2 regions of the Paenibacillus sp. FSL P4-0081 genome follow, and region 1 is predicted to be linked to the other one. Evidence: a T-box and tRNA genes for the amino acid it is inferred to sense, from the RefSeq annotation. Region 1 holds a T-box; the other holds one or more tRNA genes.
The links. A T-box is a leader RNA that pairs with one kind of tRNA and senses whether it is charged. The one in region 1 lies ahead of P40081_RS29515 (arginine--tRNA ligase), so its partner is inferred to be a tRNA-Arg.

Region 1 (11,075 bases):
GACGCTGGCCCACTACCGCTTCGGCGGCATTCTGGCGGATGATATGGGTCTCGGCAAAACGCTGCAGAGTATCGCCTTCCTGCTCTCCGAGCTTGATGATATCCGTCAGGGCGGAGTCCCTGCGCTCATTGTCACCCCGGCCTCGCTGCTCTACAACTGGCATAATGAGCTGAAGCGTTTCGCCCCGGACATCAAGGCAGCCATTGCCGACGGCAGTGCGGACGAACGCAACCGGACGCTGCGGAATTCAGCCGGCCATGATGTCATCATTACCTCTTATCCGCTGCTGCGCAGAGATGCCGTGGAATACGCCAAGCGGTCTTTCCATACCCTCATCCTGGATGAAGCGCAGATGATTAAGAACCATGAGACGCAGACTGCCCAGGCAGTTAAGCTTCTTCAAGCGCGGTACCGTTTCGCGCTTACGGGAACGCCGGTGGAGAATGCGCTCGAGGATCTGTGGTCAATCTTCGGCGTGGTATTTCCCGGGCTGTTCCCCGGCAAGAAGGCCTTCCATGACCTTCCCCGGGAGACTGTGGCAAAGCGTATCCGCCCCTTCCTGCTGCGCCGCCTCAAAAGCGATGTCCTGAAGGAGCTGCCGGACAAAATCGAATCACTGCAGGCCTCTGAGCTGCTGCCGGAGCAGAAAAGGCTCTACGTCGCTTATTTGGCCAGACTGCGCAAGGAAGCGCTCAAGCATCTGGACAGCGACAGCTTCGGCAACGGCCGGATCAAAGTCCTCGCCGGTCTCACCCGGCTGCGCCAGCTGTGCTGCCACCCCTCCCTGTTCGTGGACGGGTACACTGGAGGATCGGGCAAATTCGAACAGCTGCTGGAGATTATCGACGAATGCCGCAGCTCCGGCAAACGGATGCTGATCTTCTCACAGTTCACGCAAATGCTGGGGATGATCGGGCGCGAACTGGCCCTGCTGGGTGTGCCGCACTTCTATCTGGACGGACAAACACCGGCTTCCCAGCGTACCCAGCTGTGCACCCGTTTCAATGAAGGGGAACGTGATCTATTCCTGATCTCGCTGAAGGCGGGCGGCACCGGCCTTAATCTGACCGGAGCCGACACGGTCATTCTCTACGATCTGTGGTGGAATCCGGCTGTCGAGCAGCAGGCTGCTGACCGCGCCCACCGGATCGGACAGAAGAAGGTCGTGCAGGTCATCCGCCTGGTTGCGCAGGGAACCGTAGAAGACAAGATGTACGAGCTGCAGCAGAAGAAGAAGAATCTGATTGATGAAGTAATTCAGCCGGGACAGGAAGCCCTGTCCAGCCTGAGCGAGCAGGACATCCGCGAGATACTCGCGATATGACAACGGCAGGCTTGCAATAGAATAGCTTTCTGCGCCAAATCTCACGACTTCTGTTGTATAAAGTACAATCATGCTGAAGATCTCCTGTGATGCTTGGGGAATGAAGGTAATCTTGCTCAGTTTGGAAGCGTTTGGCAAGTCCGGTATAATACAAGGGAAGGCTTGTATCTTATTCAGGAGGTGCTTGTAAATGAGCTTTACGTTGGCGCTTGGAGACTCAGCCCCTGACTTCGCCCTGAAGGCGACGGACGGACAGACTTATTCCCTGGAGCAATTCGCGTCCGCCAGGTTCCTGGTTGTTTTTTTCACCTGCAATCATTGCCCGTTTGTAGTCGGTTCCGATGAGCTTACCCGTGAGGCAGCGGAGAAATTCCGCGATCAGGGTGTCCAATTCGTTGGCATCAATGCCAACAGTGAAACCACGCATCCCGATGATTCGTTCGAGCATATGGTTGCCCGGATGGAGGAGCATAAGTTCCCTTGGACTTATCTGCGTGACGATACGCAAGAGACCGCCCGGGCCTATGGCGCACTGCGCACGCCCCACTTCTATATCTTCGATGAAGCCCGCAAGCTGGTCTACACCGGACGCGGCGTTGATAATCCGCGCGAGACCGGCAAGCTGACCGTCAACAATCTGGATAACGCCCTGACAGAGCTGGTATCCGGGCAACCGGTCAGTGAACCCCTGACCAACCCGATCGGCTGCAATGTGAAATGGGACGGCCAGGATGCCCACTGGATGCCGGCTGAGGCTTGCGATCTGGTGTAACACGGCCGGCTATATAAACCACACTTATGACAACAACCTAACCAGCTTACTGGTTAATCGCGGCGGGACGAGAGGAATTTGTTAATTCCTTACACACAATTCATTGCCGGCAGAATGTAGGCTTCTTAGTACGCACGAAGGCATAAATGTTGTACGTTTTGCAACTCTGATCCCTAGATACCTGGGTGTGCGGGAGGATTGTTGTATGAAATACAACAATAGCTTCGTTGATCGGCCTGGAACGAGGGAATTGCTGCCTTTTGTACAACAATTATAGATTTAGGGCGTGTTAATGGGGGGGAATGTTGTATTCTGTGCAGGATTTTAATAAAGTTACCTGATCTGTGCCACCAACAACGGATGAAATCAGCCCCCCCTACTTCAACATTAGCTATACAGAAGTACAAATATACAACTACAATTGAGTGCTCTATGTAAATAAAACAGGGACGCTCCTGAGCCTATAGGCTTGGGAGCATCCCTGTTTTATTTCTTTTGGCTTGCAGCGCCGGGTTTAGACAATTGTAACTCCACCGCTGGCATAACCGGCAACCGTTGTCGCTACATCAATTCCGGCTGATACCGTTGCCGAGAAGACCATCAGCAAACGAGTGCCGGCAGTTACCGGTATACTAAGCCCGGTAGTCAGACCGCTGCTGATCGTACCGAGGGAAAGAACTCCTGTCAATGGCGGAGCTAAAGTTACTGTGGCGCCCGGTACTGCCGTGAAGCTATTATTGGGTGTAGTCGATTGGAATAATCTCGCAGTTATGGTTACGGTTGAACCCACTAAGCTAAGTCCCGCAGTCGTACTGAAATAGCCTGCCAGTGAGGTAATGGTGCCTGCACGCGGTACTGAGAAGGCAAAGTTGAGTAAGGTTCCAGCCGCACCTGTCAAATCAATGATCCCGCCTGTAACACTAACACCTGCAGAGCTGCTGCCAAAACCTACAAGACTGGACGTATTCAAGAGTCCGCCGAGTACCGTTGTCAAAGATACTGGAAGGCCGGAAGCATACGGAATGATTGCCCCTGAACCCGTTGCCCCTGTCGCGCCAGTAACACCGGTAACCCCAGCTGTGCCTGTCGCTCCAGTAACCCCAGTCGCTCCAGCTGTGCCTGTCGCACCGGTAACCCCAGTCGCTCCAGCTGTGCCTGTCGCTCCAGTAACCCCAGTCGCTCCAGCTGTGCCTGTTGCGCCGGTAACCCCAGTCGCTCCGGCTGTGCCTGTCGCTCCAGTAACCCCGGTCGCTCCAGCTGTGCCTGTCGCGCCGGTAACCCCAGTCGCTCCAGCTGTGCCTGTTGCGCCGGTAACCCCAGTCGCTCCCGCTGTGCCTGTCGCGCCGGTAACCCCAGTCGCTCCAGCTGTGCCTGTTGCGCCGGTAACCCCAGTCGCTCCGGCTGTGCCTGTCGCACCCGTAACCCCAGTCGCTCCGGCTGTGCCTGTCGCACCCGTAACCCCGGTCGCTCCGGCTGTGCCTGTCGCGCCGGTAACCCCAGTCGCTCCGGCTGTGCCTGTCGCACCCGTAACCCCAGTCGCTCCAGCTGTGCCTGTTGCTCCAGTAGCCCCAGTCGCTCCGCCGCCAGAACCCGTCGCTCCTGTAGCGCCTTGAGCCCCGGTGGCACCTGTTGCTCCTGCTGCACCTGTGGCACCGGTAGCTCCGCCACCCGAACCTGTCGCTCCTGTGGCGCCTTGAGCTCCGGTGGCACCCGTTGCTCCGGTAATACCGAAGATTTCGCCCAGCAGTTCTGCAGAAACCAGACGGTGCGCGGTTACCAGTGCCCCGGTGCTGCTCTTACCCCAGAGCGAAATCTGGACCGGATCATTCACAGTGGCAGGTGTTAAGAAAGTAAACTCTAAACCATCCAGATCAGCAAAGTAGGTAGTGGTTATCGATTGATTCGGAGCAACATCGATCGCCTCGCTGACATACAGGTTTCTGACGCCGCCACTCAAATAGTATCCCTGAACCGATACTGTGGAGGCAGTGATATCACTGCGGTTATCAATTCTGACTGTAACCTGGGTAGTTGGTCTCACACCGCCAACCATATTATTTTCTATCGGTCCCGTGGATAAAAAACTCATCGTTTCAGCACTCCTTTTCCTAGTAGAATAGGATGAATCTCTATACTTCGGAGCTTAATTTCTCATGTGTAACAATGCGATGGGCATTCACCAGCTGGCCGGTAGAAGACTTGCCCCATACTGAAATCCCGATCTCCTCCCCGGTTGCTTCTCCGATCGTAAAAATAAATTCGAACGCATCCAAATCGGCAAAGTAATCCCTGGTTACCACTTCATTCGGAGCAATATTAATAACCTCACTTACATACAATATTCTTGTCGCTCCCAGCAAGTAGCCCTGAATACTGACTGAAGAGCCTACCATGCCATCACGCTTCACCAGCTTTACCGTAACTGTCTGCGTAGGTCTTATTCCCGAAACGGCATTGTTCTCGATAGGTCCTGTTGATAAAATCGGCATCCCGTCTCATCCCTCCTTCCATATCTAGCATTTACGGCGTGAAACTCAGTTACTAGCGACGGTTGATCTTTAATCGCACAATATAATAATATTCTGGCGTCCTCCGGTCGGTGTGGACATAAGACAGGTTCCATTCACCAATATCTGCGGGGGCGCATATCTTTTAATTAAGGAGAGACCGCCCTTGCTGCCGCTTTCCTGCAGAATGACCAACGGAAGAAGGGAGTCCCATGCCCCCTCCTGGAAAAGGAAAGAGACCTGCCGCCAAAAAACCACCAGCCAGCTCCAAAACACAAACTCCAAAAGGGCTTGAGTTCGCCGTGGCTGCCCTTCTTTTGACCGGCAAGCTGAAAGTAGACTCCATCCAGATGTACACGGACGCATCCATGTTCGTCAGTCTGGTAGGCAAATATAAAACCTTAAGTGATCTGAGCAACGACAACGTCGATAAGCTGGTCAGCTTCCTTGATGACAACAGCAGTCTCACCCTGAACGAGATTATGACCGCTTTGAAAAAGAAAGCCGAAAACTCCTGACCACCTAATTAGAAAGTGAAAGTGAGGCGCGGGGATATGGACAGTTTTGACGGGGAGGGTTTCGCCGGTGGTCTGCTGCTGGTGATTGTAATTGCCCTGCTGATTTATGGTTCTACGGACATCAAGAATCTGACCGGTGCGCCTACTGCGGACTAGGCATTTCCTCTATCAGAGATTCTGAAGAGGTCTGCTTGCCGAGCTGGCTTTGTAGTCCATTGCCAAGCGGCATCCATGTGATTACTTATGATACAAAAAGCTGCCTTAACTTTACTGGGGACTGTACCCTGTTTGTGAGGCAGGGATCAAAACGCCTGGTAAGTTTAAGCAGCCCGTCACCGACAATCCATCGGTGACGGGCTATTTAGCTTCACTGAAATCCGAATATCTCTGAATTCTACTCTGCCAAGCTTAGTTTATTTTTTGAATCAGGATAGAGGCGTTGGCATTGGCTTGTGTTCCGCCTGACAGCGTCTGCAGCGTAATTGCCGCTGAACTGGAATGATTGCGCAGAGTCAGGGAATCTCCCGCTGCCGCTACAACAATCACCATTCCGGGATTGGCCTGAGTTCCGGCGCCGGAACCATATATGCCGCCTGCAACAGAAGTACCATTTTGAAAAAGTGAAAATTGATTGGGCTCCACTCCCGTTGCGTTGAACCAGACTGCATAATCTCCAGCAGTACCTATAGTAATCACAGAGCTCCCTGGCGTGTGTGTAATCGCCCCAATTATGGGACCATTATTACTAAAAGTGACATCGGCCTCCAATGGAACCGTTTGGGCAGCCAAATTATAAATATACGCATACTCGGAAAGACCAGCCGGACTGGTTCCTGTCGCACCTGTGATTCCCGTCGCACCCGTAACCCCAGTCGCTCCTGCTACGCCCGTCGCACCCGTAACCCCGGTCGCTCCAGCTGCGCCTGTCGCACCGGTAACCCCAGTTGCGCCTACTTCGCCCGTCGCTCCCGTAACCCCAGTTGCTCCTGCTTCGCCTGTCGCACCCGTAACCCCAGTCGCGCCTGTGATGCCCGTCGCACCTGTAACCCCAGTCGCTCCTGCTTCGCCTGTCGCACCTGTAACCCCGGTCGCGCCTGTGATGCCCGTCGCTCCTGTAACCCCAGTCGCTCCTGCTTCGCCTGTCGCTCCCGTAACCCCAGTCGCTCCGGCTGCGCCTGTCGCACCTGTAACCCCGGTCGCTCCTGCTGTGCCCGTCGCACCTGTAACCCCAGTCGCTCCTGCTTCGCCTGTCGCACCTGTAACCCCAGTCGCTCCTGCTTCGCCTGTCGCACCTGTAACCCCGGTCGCGCCAACTTCGCCTGTCGCTCCCGTAACCCCAGTCGCTCCTGCTATACCCGTACCTGTAACCCCAGTTGCGCCAGCTATGCCTGTCGCACCTGTAACCCCGGTCGCGCCTGCTATACCCGTCGCACCTGTAACCCCAGTCGCTCCTGCTGTGCCTGTCGCACCGGTAACCCCAGTCGCTCCAACTGTGCCTGTCGCACCCGTAACCCCAGTCGCTCCTGCTACGCCCGTCGCACCGGTAACCCCAGTCGCTCCTGCTGTGCCCGTCGCACCCGTAACCCCAGTCGCGCCTGCTGTGCCTGTCGCACCTGTAACCCCGGTCGCCCCAGCTTCGCCCGTCGCACCCGTAACCCCAGTCGCGCCTACTTCGCCCGTCGCTCCCGTAACCCCAGTTGCTCCTGCTTCGCCCGTCGCACCCGTAACCCCGGTCGCTCCTGCTGTGCCTGTCGCACCTGTAACCCCGGTCGCTCCTGCTGTGCCTGTCGCACCTGTAACCCCAGTCGCTCCTGCTGTGCCTGTCGCACCTGTAACCCCAGTCGCTCCTGCTGTGCCTGTCGCACCTGTAACCCCGGTCGCGCCAGCTGTGCCTGTCGCACCGGTAACCCCAGTTGCTCCAGCTACGCCCGTCGCACCTGTAACCCCGGTCGCGCCAGCTGTGCCTGTCGCACCTGTAACCCCAGTTGCTCCTGCTTCGCCCGTCACTCCCGTAACCCCAGTTGCTCCTGCTACGCCCGTCGCACCCGTAACCCCGGTCGCACCAGCTTCGCCCGTCGCTCCCGTAACCCCGGTTGCACCCGTAACCCCAGTCGCTCCTGCTTCGCCCGTCGCTCCCGTAACCCCAGTCGCGCCTACTTCGCCCGTCGCACCCGTAACCCCAGTCGCTCCTGCTACGCCCGTCGCACCTGTAACCCCAGTTGCTCCTGCTGCGCCCGTCGCACCTGTAACCCCAGTTGCTCCTGCTGCGCCTGTCGCACCTGTAACCCCAGTCGCTCCTGCTTCGCCCGTCACTCCCGTAACCCCAGTTGCTCCTGCTACGCCCGTCGCACCGGTAACCCCAGTTGCGCCAGCTATGCCTGTCGCACCTGTAACCCCAGTCGCTCCGGCTGTGCCCGTCGCACCTGTAACCCCGGTCGCACCAGCTACGCCTGTTGCACCGGTAACCCCGGTCGCTCCGGCTGCGCCTGTCGCACCCGTAACCCCGGTCGCGCCTGTGATGCCCGTCACTCCTGTACTCCCAGTCGCTCCTGCTGTGCCTGTCGCTCCCGTAACCCCAGTTGCTCCTGCTATACCCGTCGCACCTGTAACCCCAGTCGCTCCTGCTGTGCCTGTCGCACCTGTAACCCCAGTCGCACCAACTACGCCTGTCGCACCTGTAACCCCAGTTGCTCCTGCTACGCCCGTCGCACCCGTAACCCCAGTCGCTCCTGCTACGCCCGTCGCACCTGTAACCCCAGTTGCTCCTGCTTCGCCTGTCGCACCCGTAACCCCAGTCGCTCCTGCCGTGCCCGTCGCACCTGTAACCCCGGTCGCACCAGCTACACCTGTTGCACCGGTAACCCCGGTCGCTCCGGCTGCGCCTGTCGCACCCGTAACCCCGGTCGCGCCTGTGATGCCCGTCAATCCTGTGATAGCTCCCAGAAGTTCAGCAGAAACCAGGCGGTGTGGCGTTACTAAGCCGCCTGAGCTATTTTTTCCCCAGACTGAGACTTGCACCTGTTCATCAATGGTTCCCGAAGTGACAAAAACAAACTCAAATGCATCCAGATCCGCATAGTACGTGGTAGTCAATACCTGATTAGGCAGCACATTCAGCGTTTCGCTGACATATAGCGTGCGGATTCCATCCAGATAGTAACCCTCTACCGTCACAAAGGAAGACATGGTATCACTTCGGTTATCGATTTTGACCGTGATCTGCTGAGTGGGTCTAAGCCCGCCTACCGCATTATTCTCAATCGGTCCTGTAGATAAAAAGCTCATCTTGATTTCTCCTCTCCGAATATTTTAATAGTGATAACAACTTACTATATTCGAGCCATCACCGGAGGTGTGGACAAAGCCGGATATCTATTGCAAATACCGGATGTTATGGGTTGCATTTTCCGGAAACAAGGTTCCGCTTGACATTCCGCTATTGCTTTCTTCCAGAAATTCGCTATACTGATAAAAATCATATTGAATCGATGACCGGGAGAGTAATGTCCCTGAATCTAGTCCCCAGCGAGCCGGGAGAGTGTAAGCCGGTACAGATCAGGATTATGAAGCGCACCCGTGAGATGGACTTCTGAACCTTAAGAGTAGGAAGCCCCGGCTAAAGACCGTTAACCTGTAAGGTGGTTGAACTGTAGGTTCAGCAACGAGAGTGGTACCGCGAGCGCATAAGCCTCGTCTCTTTTGAGACGAAGGCTTTTTTTGTTGTTTTTTTCACCTTACGGACCCTTGAAGTCTTCCGCCCTCAGCCACTGCTTACACCATTCACAACTATTTCGGGAGGTACTTATTCATGTTAAGCGAGCTAATTAAAGACAGTCTGGAACAATGTATTCACAAAGTATCTGAAGGCCTGGGGATTCCCGGCAGTTCTGCGGTAAAAGTGGCTCTAGAGCAGCCTGCGAATGCGGACCATGGGGACTACTCCAGCAATATAGCCATGCAGCTGGCCCGTACCCTACGCAAAGCCCCGGCCGTCATCGCAGAACTGATCATCGCCGAGCTGAAGTCATCGGGCTCCGTAAACGGACTGCTGCAGAGAATCGAGGTTGCGCCGCCGGGTTTCATTAATATGTACATCGATTGGCAGGTGTGGGCCCAGACTGATTTTGCAATTCCGCAGGCTGGCGGTGAGAAGGTTATTGTAGAGCATACTAGCGTTAATCCGAATAAGAGCATGCACATAGGACACCTGAGAAACTCCTGTATCGGGGATGCACTGGTTAGAATTTTGAGAAAAACCGGCTATACGGTCGAGGTACATAACTACGTGGATGATCTCGGCAATCAGCTTGCAGATACTGTAGTCGGCCTTTTGAATGTCCCGCTTGCCGGGGAGCATGTCCGTTTCGGAGATTACTGCTGGGATATTTACGCTGAGATCAACAAGGAGTACGCGGAGCATCCTGAAAGTGTAAATAAACGGACTGAAATTCTTCACGCGCTGGAAGAGGGGCATGGCAATACCGCCTGGATTGGCAACCTTGTCGCCGGACAGATTGTAAAAGAGCATGTGGAGGAGATGCGCAGCTTCGGCATTCACTACGACCTGCTGGTCTGGGAGAGCAGTATTCTGAAAGAAGGCTTCTGGTCTTCCGCCTTCGCCCTTTTGTCGCAGACAGATGTGTTCGTTCAGGAGAAGGAAGGCAAGCTGGCCGGCTGCTGGATTCTGAAGCAATCCGCTGGCACTGGCGCACAGGAGACACAGGAGACAGAAGAGGAGCATCTGAAGGATAAGGTGCTGGTGCGCTCGAATGGGATTTTGACCTATACGGCCAAGGATATCGCTTATCATCTGTGGAAATTCGGCCTCTTGGACAAGGATTTTGCCTACAGCGAGTTTGGCAGCGGGCTGTGGACGACCGGCTTGAGGGGTGAGACGCTGCCTTTTGGACGCGCAGACAAGGTCGTGAACGTGATCGACTACAGACAGGAGTATCCGCAGGCGATGGTAAAGCAGGCCTTCCAGGCACTGGGCTACAGCGAGCAGGCGGATCGGCTGCATCATGTAAGTTATGGTGTAGTTTCGCTAAGTCCGGCTTCCGCCGCTGAACTTGGTATTGATACCTCCGCCGGCAAAAGCTCCTACGCCATGTCCGGACGCCAGGGCATCGGCATCAAGGTTACCGAGCTGGTCCGGCTTATGGAGCATTCCATTGAGGCTACCCGTTCCGACAAAAACGGCCTGTCCAGCCGGCTCATCGCCACCGCTGCCATCCGCTACTATCTGCTGCGCTTCAATCTGGGTACAGAGATTGTGTTTGACTTCAAACAGGCCATGGAGATTTCCGGCAACACTGGCGTTTATCTGATGTATGCCTATGCCCGGGCAAGCCGTGTGCTCAGTAAAGGCAGCGCCTTGGCGGAGAGAGGTACCGGAAATAGCGGCGGCAACGAGCATGGCGGGAGCCGGGAGTACGGGGGACACGGGAATAGCGGGGATAACGGGAGCAGCAAGCATAGCGCGAGCAGCGGGCCTGACGGGAGCAACGCGCATGGCGGGCTTCCGCTCTTTCCGCCGCAGCTTGAGGCAGCCGAGCTCGCCCTGCTGAGACAGCTCAGCCTGTGGCAGGACACCCTATATACGGCAAGCCGGGAGCTTACGCCGAATACGATCTGTAACTATGCGCACAGTCTGGCCGTACTGTTCAGCAATTTCTACTCCGCCTGCCCGATCCTCAAAGGAGAGGCTTCCAGCGTAGCCTTCCGTCTATGGCTAACCCGGAGCTTCACCGATACTTTAGGCGAGGCGCTGGATGTACTCGGTCTGCCTAAGCCGGAGCGGATGTAAGCTGGGACGAAGAAGCGGTAGAGAGTCCCGCATAGTTCAAGTAGGGCTTATAATAGATAACTGTACTCATCGGGTGAAAATGATGTTGGTTACTTGGGGGATCGCTGTAGGCGAGCGGGGGTTTGGGTTTGAGTAACAATAGTAATAG
Region 2 (11,075 bases), 1.6 Mb from region 1:
TTGCCCCGGGTGTATCGCCTTTCCTTGACCGCAGGGGAGGCTTCTATTATAGTGGGTACGTAGGATTAACTATTTTAGCATAGAAAAAGGTGGCTTGTAACATGTCTGAAAATATCTACGTTGGCGTGGATTTAGGTGGAACCACGATTAAGGTTGGAATCTGCAATGCCGAGGGAAGCCTGCTGCACACTTACGAAGGTCCAACGGGGACCGCAGACGGCGTCGATGCCGTTATCGATAATATCGAGAAGTATGTGCGCCTGATTGTGGAGGACTCTCCGTATTCCTGGGAACAGCTTGCCGGTGTGGGAGCCGGGCTTGCCGGGTTTACGAATATTCGTGAAGGAATCATCATCCTTGCGCCTAACATAGGATTTAGAGATGTGCCGATCCGTTCCATTCTGGAAGGTCGTTTGAACAAGCCTGTCAAAATAGACAATGACGCCAATGTGGCTGCGCTGGGCGAGGCTTGGAGCGGTGCAGGACGCGGCATTGAGAATTGCGTCTGCTATACGCTGGGTACAGGGGTAGGCGGCGGAATTATTATCAATGGCAAGGTGTATCAGGGCTTTGCCGGTCTGGCCGGAGAGCTTGGCCATATCACAGTAGTTCCCGATCTGGAAGCTATCCAGTGCGGCTGCGGGAACATGGGTTGTTTGGAAACCGTTTCCTCTGCGACTGGCATTATCCGCATGGCGAATGATGCAGTGGCCCGCGGGGACCGCACCACTCTGTCCACGGTGGAGAAGATTGCGGCCAAGGAAGTCTTTGACGCTGCCAAGGCAGGCGATGAAGTCGCTCTGCGTATTGTGAACCGTGCAGCATTCTACCTGGGCAAATCGATGGCTGCGGTGGCTGCGGTACTGAATCCGGAAGTGTTTATCGTAGGCGGCGGCGTATCCAAAGCCGGCGATATCCTGTTTGATGAAGTCCGCCGTGTATTCGCCAAGCTAACACCTGCACCTCTGCAGACTGGTGTTACCATCGTGCCTGCGGAGCTTGGCAATGATGCCGGTATTATTGGTGCGGCAGGTCTTTTGCTGCGTTCTTAAGGAGCAGGAATTATTCATATACTAACCTTAGGGAGGGGACGCTCTAATGACCGAATTCGAGCAAATATCGCCCGGTCGTGCCACCCTGATCATCATTACCGGCATGTCGGGAGCAGGCAAGACGATTGCAGTGCAGAGCCTGGAGGATCTCGGCTTCTTCTGCGTCGATAATCTTCCGCCAGTGCTGATCCCGAAGTTCGCCGAATTGATTGAGCAGTCCAAAGGCAAAATCGCCAAAGTGGCGCTCGTGATCGACCTCAGGGGACGGGAATTCTTCACCGCTCTGTCGGAGTCTCTGGCCTATATCAAGGACGAGTCGACCATAGGCTTTGAGATTCTTTTCCTGGATGCAACAGATTCAGTGCTTGTGCAACGCTACAAAGAGAGCCGGCGTCACCACCCGCTTGCTCCCAAGGGCATGCCGCTTGACGGTATCCGGATGGAGCGCCAAATGCTGGAGGAGCTCAAGAATTCAGCTACCCTGTGTCTGGATACCAGCAGCATGAAGCCGGCACAGCTAAAAGAAAAAATTGTGTCACGGTTCTCCCATCTCGGGAAAAGCACCCTCTCCGTTAACATTACTTCGTTTGGGTTCAAGTATGGTATTCCGATTGATGCTGACCTGGTGTTCGATGTCCGCTTCCTGCCTAATCCGCATTATGTGGATCAGCTGCGGCCCAAGACAGGCCAAGACAACGATGTGTATGACTATGTGATGAAATGGCCTGAAACGCAGACGTTCCTGACCAAGCTGCTTGACATGCTTCAATTTCTTATTCCGCAATACCGCAAGGAAGGCAAATCCCAGATTATTATCGGCATCGGCTGTACAGGCGGCAAACACCGTTCCGTAGCCATTGCAGAGTATCTGGGCAAAATGCTGGGGGTAAGCGAGACGGAATCGGTAGCAATCAGCCATCGGGATTCCGAACGTGATCGGCATTGACGAGAGAAGGGATGAGTAGTGACTGAAGAACAAGGGCAGCGTCCGAAGATCGTCGTCATGGGCGGCGGTACCGGGCTGTCTGTTATGCTTCGGGGATTGAAGGAGAAGCCGCTGGATATTACGGCTATCGTAACCGTGGCAGATGACGGGGGGAGCTCCGGGATTCTGCGCAGTGAGCTGCAAATGCCGCCTCCGGGGGATATCCGTAACGTACTGACGGCTATGGCCGATGTGGAGCCTCTGATGGCGCAGATCATGCGCTACCGTTTCAGTACCGGAGAGGGCCTCGCCGGACACAGCCTGGGCAATCTCATTCTGGCAGCGCTGACAGACATCTCCGGGGATTTCGTTACGGCAGTCAGAGAGCTTAGCCGCCTTTTCGCCGTCCGCGGCCGGGTGCTGCCCGCTGCAGGCGAAGCGGTGGTCCTGCACGCCGAGATGTCGGATGGTACCCTGATTACCGGCGAATCCAAAATACCGGAGGCCGGCGGTATAATCAAACGTGTGTTCCTGGAGCCTGCCGATGTGGAGCCTCTGCCGGAGGCGCTGGAAGCGATCCGGAATGCGGATGCCATTCTGCTCGGTCCGGGCAGTCTGTATACAAGCATTCTGCCGAATCTGCTGGTGCCGAAGCTGGCTGAAGCTGTCGTGGCCTCGGATGCGATCAAAATATTTGTATGCAATGTAATGACCCAGCCCGGTGAAACGGATAATTATACAGTCAGTGATCATCTTCAGGCGGTATACGACCATATCGGACTGCATCTGTTCGATTATGTAATTGTGAACGACGGAGAGATCCCGGAGCAGGTACAGATCAAATATGCCGAGAAAGGCGCACGTCCGGTGCAGCTTGACCGCGATGTCGTTGACGGCAACGGATATAAGGTGATTGCCGACAAACTGGTATTATTTAAAACCTATTTGCGGCATGATACAGATAAGCTTAGCCACCATATTTTCCAGCTGGTTCAGGATTGGATTGACAGAAAGAGTTAACATGAAAGAGGTGAGCCCCTTGTCTTTTGCGGCCCTTACCAAAAAAGAGCTGACGATGGTCGAGAGCCAGCCCTGCTGTGAGAAAGCGGAAATGTCAGCGCTGATCCGGATGAATGGTTCGGTGCAGCTTTCGAGCAAAAAGGTTGTTCTCGACATTTCGACGGAGAACGCCGCGATTGCAAGGCGGGTATATTCTTTACTTAAGAAATATTACCAGGTCCATATCGAGCTGCTCGTGCGTAAAAAAATGCGTTTGAAGAAGAATAACGTCTATATCGTAAGAATCCCAAACCGGGTTCAGGAGATCCTGAAGGATCTGCGGATTGTCTCGGAAGGCTTCATCTTCACCGATGGGATCGATGATGAAATCGTCGGCAAGAACTGCTGCAAGCGTGCTTACCTGCGCGGGGCCTTCATGGCTGGCGGCTCAGTGAATAATCCGGAGGGTTCCTCGTATCACCTGGAAATCGCTTCGATGTATGAGGAGCACTGCAAGGCGCTCGTGGAGCTGGCTGGTGAATTTCACCTGAATGCCCGCTGCATAGAACGCAAGAAAGGCTTCATCCTATACATCAAGGAAGGCGAGAAGATTATTGAATTCTTAAGTTTGATCGGAGCCCATCAGGCACTGTTCAAATTCGAGGACGTACGGATCATGCGCGATATGCGTAACTCCGTTAACCGGATCGTCAACTGCGAAACGGCCAATCTTAACAAAACGATCAGCGCCGCGGTACGCCAGATTGAGAATATCAAGCTGCTGCAGCGTGAGGTGGGACTGGAAAGCTTGCCGGATAAGCTGCGTGAGGTTGCGGAAATCAGACTTGCACACCCGGATATCAACCTGAAGGAAGTTGGCGATATGCTGGGCGGCACCGTCAGTAAATCAGGCGTAAACCACCGTTTGCGCAAAATTGATGAGCTGGCTGACAAGGTGCGGGGCAGTTGATTATTTTTTTTCTAGTGCGGTAGAGGTTATAATGATATAATATTATAAAATTAATGTGAAATTTTTGGGCAGATCTCAAATAGGGGGTAAGCGTTTCATGACAAAGCACCCGGTAGTTGTTCGGTTGAAGACGGGGCTCCATGCTCGGCCGGCAGCATTGTTTGTGCAAGAAGCTAATAAGTTTTCGTCGGAGATTTTCGTGGAAAAAGACGATAAAAAAGTTAACGCCAAAAGTATCATGGGCATTATGAGCCTTGCGATCAGTTCCGGTACGGAGATTTATATCAGCGCAGATGGCGCAGATGCGGAACAAGCTGTAACCGCTTTGACAAGTCTTGTAAGTAAGGAAGAACTCGAGAATCAATAAATGGTACACGTCTTACCGAAAGCCCTTAGGGGCTTTTTTTCATATTATTTATGTATAAGGGGAGATACACAGATGCAGATCCAAGGCAGTGAGGTAACATTAGTGGAGCCTACAGAAGCTCTCAGAGAGCCCTATCTGGCATTTTATGAAGAGTGGAAGACCAGCGGAGAATCATTCGTTCCCTGGGTAGTCGAGATCGATCCTGCTGACTTTGCCGGGATGCTTCAGTCTCTGCGTGAGCATGCCGGCGGTGTGAATATCAAAGACGGATGGGTGAGCAGTTCAACCTTCTGGCTGGTGACAACGGATCAGCGGGTGGTGGCTGCCGTGAACATCAGACACCGGTTGACGGAAGCGTTACTCCGTACAGGCGGGCATATCGGCTATGGCGTGGTCCCTTCGGAGCGCAAACAGGGGTATGCCAGTGAACTTCTGAAGCAGGCCCTCGTGAAAGCTGCTGAACTGGGTATAGAGAAGGCACTCGTGGTCTGCGACGCCGTCAATACAGCATCGGAACGGACGATCCGCAAGAATGGCGGAGTAGAGGATAGCGAATATATTGAGGAGGACGGAAATGTCATCCGGCGTTTCTGGATAGAGACGGAATAAATTATTAAATAACGTACATAGGATATGCAACTTTTGCCATGCTGGTCCGTCTAGAGGGTACCAACAACTTAAAGAAACGAAAGGGGATGGCAAGCATGATGAAATTTGGCAAATCAATCGGAGCAGTGCTGCTGGCAGGAAGCTTGATTATAGGAGGAATGGGGCTGAGCGGGGTGCTAAAAGGTCCTGAAAAGGCTTACGCTGCCGATGAGGTGCAGAAGAATATTGTGAACGTAGTCGGTAAAGGTGAACTTGCGATCAAACCGGATATCGTCTATCTCTCCATCGGGGTAACTACCACGGCTGATACTGCACAAGAGGCGCAGAAGGGTACCGCGGCAAAGATTGCGAAGCTGACTGCATTATTCAAAACAACCTGGGGAATTGCGGACAAGGATATTCAGAGCACGCAGTTCTATGTACAGCCTAATTACGTCTATAGCGAAAAGGAAGGCCAGCAGGTTAAAGGCTATAATGCCCAGCATACGCTGAAGATTTCCTACCGTGATCTGACTAAGGTCGGACAATTGCTGGATGCAGCATCGACGGCAGGCGCGAACAATATCGGCAATGCAAGCTTTGCGATCGAAGATCCATCAGCCTTTGAAGCACAGGTTATCGAAAAAGCAATGCAGAATGCAGATGTAAAAGCGGCAGCGATTGCTAAAGCGGCGAAACGCGGACTCGGGCAGGTGGTAACGGTCATTCAGAACGACGACGGGAATAACCCGGTTGTCTTCGTTGAACAGGCCGCCATGTCCAAAGCAGCGAATGATTCAGCTGCCGGAAGCTCCGTTGAACCCGGAGAAGTTAAAGTAACCACTCAGCTGAGCGTAACCTATGAATTGAAATAAAGTGACCGCGAAGAGGCGCTTGCTCTGCTGTTTATGGCAGGGCGGCGCCTTTTTTAGGAGAAATTTTCGTTGAAATCTCTCAAATTGTTTAAATAAATGTAATAAGGTTGATAGAAAGACTCTTCAATCCTTAAGAAACTGTAAAGCGCATTGTAACATCCGCCGACCTTCTTATCCCTATAATAGGAAGAGTGAAGCTGAGGGAACACATCACGTCATAATACATCGCACCAGCGGAAGGGGAAGAACAACAATGAAAATGAATGATACTTCGAAGAAATACGCCCGTAAATGGGGCGCAGGAATGATTGCAGCGGGAATGCTGCTCGGTGGAGCCGCAATACCGGCAGGTATAACTCAGGCAGCTCCAGCAGCTGCTCAGGTGAAGGCTGCATCCTCCCCGGTAGTACTGAAGGTAAACGGCAAGATTGCAGCGCAGAAGGGGCTTTTCCAGGACGGAAAGGTATGGATTCCGGTAACGTTTATGCGCGATGCGCTGGGGATGCCGCTATCTTATGATAAAGCAGAGAAGACGTATACCATCGGTACAGGTACTACACAAACTAAACTGACGGTTACTGAATACTATACTACGATTAAAGTGAACAATTATTTTATCGGCGAATATGAAGTGAAGAATATGGATAACCGCTTCTATGTTTCGTTTGACCTGCTCAGCGATTACTTAGGCTACAAGGGTGACTGGAGTGCCGCTACGGGACGGCTCAATGTGATGAAGAGAACGCAAAATGCGGTAACTATAAAGACTGAGAGCTATGTTAAGGACCATAAAGATGCACCAATCAAGCTGGATTATCCACAGGTCAGCGGTCTTGCAAGTAGCGAGGCTGAGAAGGCAATCAATGATACAATCAAACAGACGATTCAGAAATACGCGGCTTACGCCGAAGATCAAATCTCCCTTAAATCCGAGGACGACCGTCCGTATGAATTCGAAGGCGGTTATGTGGTCACTTATAATCAGGACGGCGTGCTCAGTCTGATCACGAATCAATACGGATATACCGGCGGTGCACATGGATCGACTATCCGCAATGCCTTTACCTTCTCACTTAAAGACGGTAAACGCCTGCTGCTGGGGGATTTGTTCAAGGCTAATCCTAACTACAAGAAACAGCTGAATGCCAAGGTATCTACTGAAATCAAAGCAAACGGAGGTTATCTGGGAGGATTCACAGGCCTGAATACAGAGAAATACTTCTATCTGAAAGAGGGCAAAGCCGTGCTCTTCTTCCAGCAATATGAGTATACTGCATACGCTACAGGCTTCCCGGAGGTAATCTTCAGCTTCAAAGAGCTGCTGCCGGACGGAAGCAGTCCGTTCGCTGCACTGAAATAATATAGTAGTTTCATATATCCTGCCCATGCGTTTCCTCCGGAGACATGAGGGCAGGATTTTTTTGCGGGCCTATTAAGGCCGCCCTGCCGTTACCACATCCCCCGGGCAGTCATAAGCTAAAGAAAGCAAGCAGCTTATAGCGGGGAGGGAAGGCTATGGTCTATCAGTATACGGCCATTGGAGATTCATTAACGACCGGGTTCGGGGCGCTGCCCGGGAACGGATTTGTCCCCGTCTACCGCCGGATGGCGGAAGGGCGGCTGCAGACTCCGGTTGCTTCAGCGAATCTTGGAGTGAACGGTCTGACAACAGCAGGGCTGGAGCAGCGTCTCAAGACAGATGGCGGCTTTCGTTCTGCGGTTAAGGATGCGGAGATCATCACCGTCTCTATTGGCGGCAATGATCTGATTAAGGCCGCCAAAGCCGCAGCGGGGAGGCCAGGTGAGCTGAATGGATATCTGCAAAAAGCGCTCCGGGAATGCAAACGGAATTTCAGTGATATTATGAATACTCTGGCACAGCTGAAGGCGGGTACGCGAAGTCCTTACATTATCCGGATTGTAGGTCTCTATAATCCGTATCCTCAGGTGGATGCGGCTACAGATTGGGTGCGGCAGTTCAACCGCTATGCTGCCGGCTACAGCAGTTATGTTGTGGGGTTTGCTTCCATTTATCATGAATTTGCCGGCAATGAGCGGGGGCTGCTGTTCCTGGATCATATCCATCCGAACGGCAGGGGCTACCGGGTGATTGCCGGAAAGCTGGATGCCCTGGGATATGGAACCTTGAGGTGAAACATCAGTATATATGCCAAATAAAGAGGCTGCCGCAGACCTGTAGGTCCGTGGCAGCCTCTTTATGTGTTGATGAAGTATAGAAATTAAACGCCAGTCGGCAAGGTCTTCTCAATGACTTTATCGACAATGCCATATTCAGCTGCATCGGCAGCACTCATGAAGTAGTCGCGGTCGGTATCCTTCTCGATCTTCTCGATCGGCTGGCCCGTACGTTCGGACAGGATACGGTTCAGCTTCTCGCGCAGCTTGATGATGCGGCGGGCGCGGATTTCGATATCCGAAGCCTGACCCTGGGCACCGCCGAGCGGCTGGTGAATCATAATTTCGCTGTTCGGCAAGGCAAAGCGCTTGCCCTTGGCGCCGGCGTTCAGCAGGAAGGCACCCATGGAAGCGGCCATCCCTACACAGATGGTGGATACATCCGGTTTAATGTACTGCATTGTATCAAATATAGCCATACCCGCTGTAATGGAACCGCCAGGGCTGTTTACATACAGGTGAATATCCTTATCCGGATCCTCGGCAGCCAGGAAGAGCATTTGTGCGATGATGGAATTGGCTACCACGTCATTAACCTCCGTTCCAAGGAAAATGATGCGGTCCTTCAGCAGGCGGGAATAGATGTCATAAGCGCGCTCACCGCGGTTGCTCTGTTCTACTACCATAGGAATATAACTCACGTGGAAAACCTCCTTGAAATTGGTGCTTCGAATGTGTTCATTTTTTACTGTTACCGTATTAACCACATGATAAACAAATTCAAACAAAAAGTCAAAGAAAGTCAAACTTAGATTCAAAAAAAAGAGCCATCAAGCGGCTCTTTGGTTAAATATAATATAAGCATTGCTAAATTATGTACAAAAGTGAAAATAATGGCGCGCCCGCCAAGAATCGAACTTGGATCTCAGGCTTCGGAGGCCTACGTCATATCCATTGGACCACGGGCGCAACAGAAGTTATTATAATACACTTATTGCATAAAAGCAACGTGTAAAACCCGTCGTGCAAAAAAATAGTTTTTCCGGCTCCCAGGCAGATGATAGCTTCCCACTTGACAGTCAGGTGATGGAGGTTTTCAGTCATGTGCTTAAGGGCGTGGTTACCTCTCACAGACCGGCAGATGTATAAGATGAAACGGGTCTGAGAATTATAGTCTCGGAACACTTGCACTCGGCGTCAGTTTTGGGTAGAATATGGGTGGGACTTAAAAAGTTAACCCGGGACATTTTGAGACCACGAACAAGGGAAAAGAGAAAGACGAAGTTGCAGGAGTGAAAGCATGCGTAATTTATTGGAAATCCAAAAGCAGCTTCTGCCTGATCTCATGGAAACCCTTAAGAGACGGTATACGATTCTACATCAGATCATGCTGTCCGATATTATTGGGCGCAGAACGCTTGCCGCCTCGCTTGATATGACCGAGCGGGTGCTGCGCGCCGAGACGGATCTTCTGAAATCGCAAGGGCTCATTGAGATCGAGAGCGTCGGCATGCGCATTAGCGAAGCCGGTCGCAGACTGCTTGACCTGCTGGAGCCGATCGCCAAGAGCCTCTTCGGCCTGGATGATCTGGAAGAGAAAATTCGTACTACGTACGGTCTCAGTAAAGTAGTTGTTGTACCTGGCGACTGCGAGACCTCGCTGTTCACCAAACGTGAACTGGGGCGTGCAGGTTCGAAGGCACTGCTCAGTGTACTGCGCAGTGACGATACGATTGCCGTCACAGGCGGATCGACCCTGGCCGAAATGGCCGATCAGTTGACCCCGCCGCTATCCCTTTCCTATAAGAACGCCTGGGTAGTTCCGGCGCGCGGAGGACTGGGAGAGAGCATGGAGATCCAAGCCAACACCATTGCTTCGACCATGGCCAAACGGATTGGTGCCAATTACCGTCTGCTGCATGTGCCTGATCTGCTCAGCGGCGATGCCTATCAGTCGCTCGCACTGGACTCCAATATTGGAGAGATTGTGCAGATTATCCGCAGATCGCGTATTATTGTGCATGGAATTGGCGATGCCATTGAAATGACTCACCGCCGCAAGCTGGACCCCGGTACCATCTCAGAGATTCAGGACGAGGGTGCGGTAGCCGAATCGTTCGGATATTATTTCAATGAGAATGGCGAGGTGGTTCATACCATGCTGACCATGGGGCTGCGCCTGGAAGACATTATCCGTACAGAAGTCGTCATCGGTATTGCCGGCGGCAAACGCAAGGCTAAGGCCATTCATGCGATGCTGCGGTTCGGCCAAGAGGATATTCTCGTGACAGACGAGGCGGCTGCTATCGAAATCGGCAAAGAAATCGACAAACAATTGCAAGAGGTCCTATAGATTCCATTTTATGGGACGCGCGCAAAGGTATTATGCATTATACTTAACCTTGTTGTCTTGACGAGCCTCACGGCTTGTCTTGAATAAATAAAACGAAATCTAGGAGGAACTATTCAATGAGTGTAAAAGTTGGTATTAACGGTTTTGGACGTATTGGACGCCTTGCATTCCGCCGTATTCAAAATGTAGAAGGTATCGAAGTGGTAGCAATCAATGACTTGACTGACGCTAAGATGCTTGCTCATTTGCTTAAATATGATACAACTCAAGGTAAATTCCAAGGCGATGTTGAAGTTCACGACGGCTTCTTCAAAGTTAACGGTAAAGATGTTAAGGTTCTGGCGAACCGCAACCCTGAAGAACTTCCTTGGGGAGAGCTTGGCGTTGATATCGTTCTGGAATGCACAGGTTTCTTCACAACTAAAGAAGCAGCTGAAAAGCACCTTAAAGGCGGAGCTAAGAAAGTAGTTATTTCCGCTCCAGCTACAGGCGACATGAAGACTGTTGTTTACAACGTTAACGATGACATCCTTGACGGTAGCGAAACAGTAATCTCCGGCGCATCTTGCACAACGAACTGTCTGGCTCCTATGGCCAAAGTTCTGAACGACAAATTCGGTATCATCGAAGGCTTGATGACTACTATCCACGCTTACACAGGTGACCAGAATACACTTGATGCTCCACACGCTAAAGGCGACTTCAGACGTGCCCGCGCTGCTGCTGAGAACATCATCCCTAACACTACCGGTGCTGCAAAAGCAATCGGCCTGGTAATTCCAGAACTTAAAGGCAAACTTGACGGTGCAG

Region 2: it encodes a tRNA-Arg, which carries the amino acid that the T-box ahead of P40081_RS29515 (arginine--tRNA ligase) is inferred to sense. The anticodon was not compared.

Annotation. Positions count from the first base shown of each region.
Region 1 is NZ_CP009280.1:6,945,224-6,956,298, forward strand. Features, by position in the region: gene P40081_RS29485 (DEAD/DEAH box helicase) at 1-1,324, shown strand, start outside; gene P40081_RS29490 (thioredoxin family protein) at 1,515-2,096, shown strand; gene P40081_RS29495 (exosporium glycoprotein BclB-related protein) at 2,611-4,185, opposite strand; gene P40081_RS29500 (hypothetical protein) at 4,226-4,585, opposite strand; gene P40081_RS29505 (hypothetical protein) at 4,816-5,121, shown strand; gene P40081_RS29510 (beta strand repeat-containing protein) at 5,530-8,406, opposite strand; T-box leader at 8,601-8,822, shown strand; gene P40081_RS29515 (arginine--tRNA ligase) at 8,930-10,927, shown strand.
Region 2 is NZ_CP009280.1:166,872-177,946, forward strand. Features, by position in the region: gene P40081_RS00825 (ROK family glucokinase) at 102-1,052, shown strand; gene rapZ (RNase adapter RapZ) at 1,099-1,998, shown strand; gene P40081_RS00835 (gluconeogenesis factor YvcK family protein) at 2,056-2,997, shown strand; gene whiA (DNA-binding protein WhiA) at 3,017-3,946, shown strand; gene P40081_RS00845 (HPr family phosphocarrier protein) at 4,044-4,313, shown strand; gene P40081_RS00850 (GNAT family N-acetyltransferase) at 4,386-4,922, shown strand; gene P40081_RS00855 (SIMPL domain-containing protein) at 5,018-5,776, shown strand; gene P40081_RS00860 (PdaC/SigV domain-containing protein) at 6,030-7,136, shown strand; gene P40081_RS00865 (GDSL-type esterase/lipase family protein) at 7,292-7,930, shown strand; gene clpP (ATP-dependent Clp endopeptidase proteolytic subunit ClpP) at 8,017-8,613, opposite strand; tRNA gene P40081_RS00875 (tRNA-Arg) at 8,807-8,881, opposite strand; gene P40081_RS00880 (sugar-binding transcriptional regulator) at 9,213-10,265, shown strand; gene gap (type I glyceraldehyde-3-phosphate dehydrogenase) at 10,382-11,075, shown strand, end outside.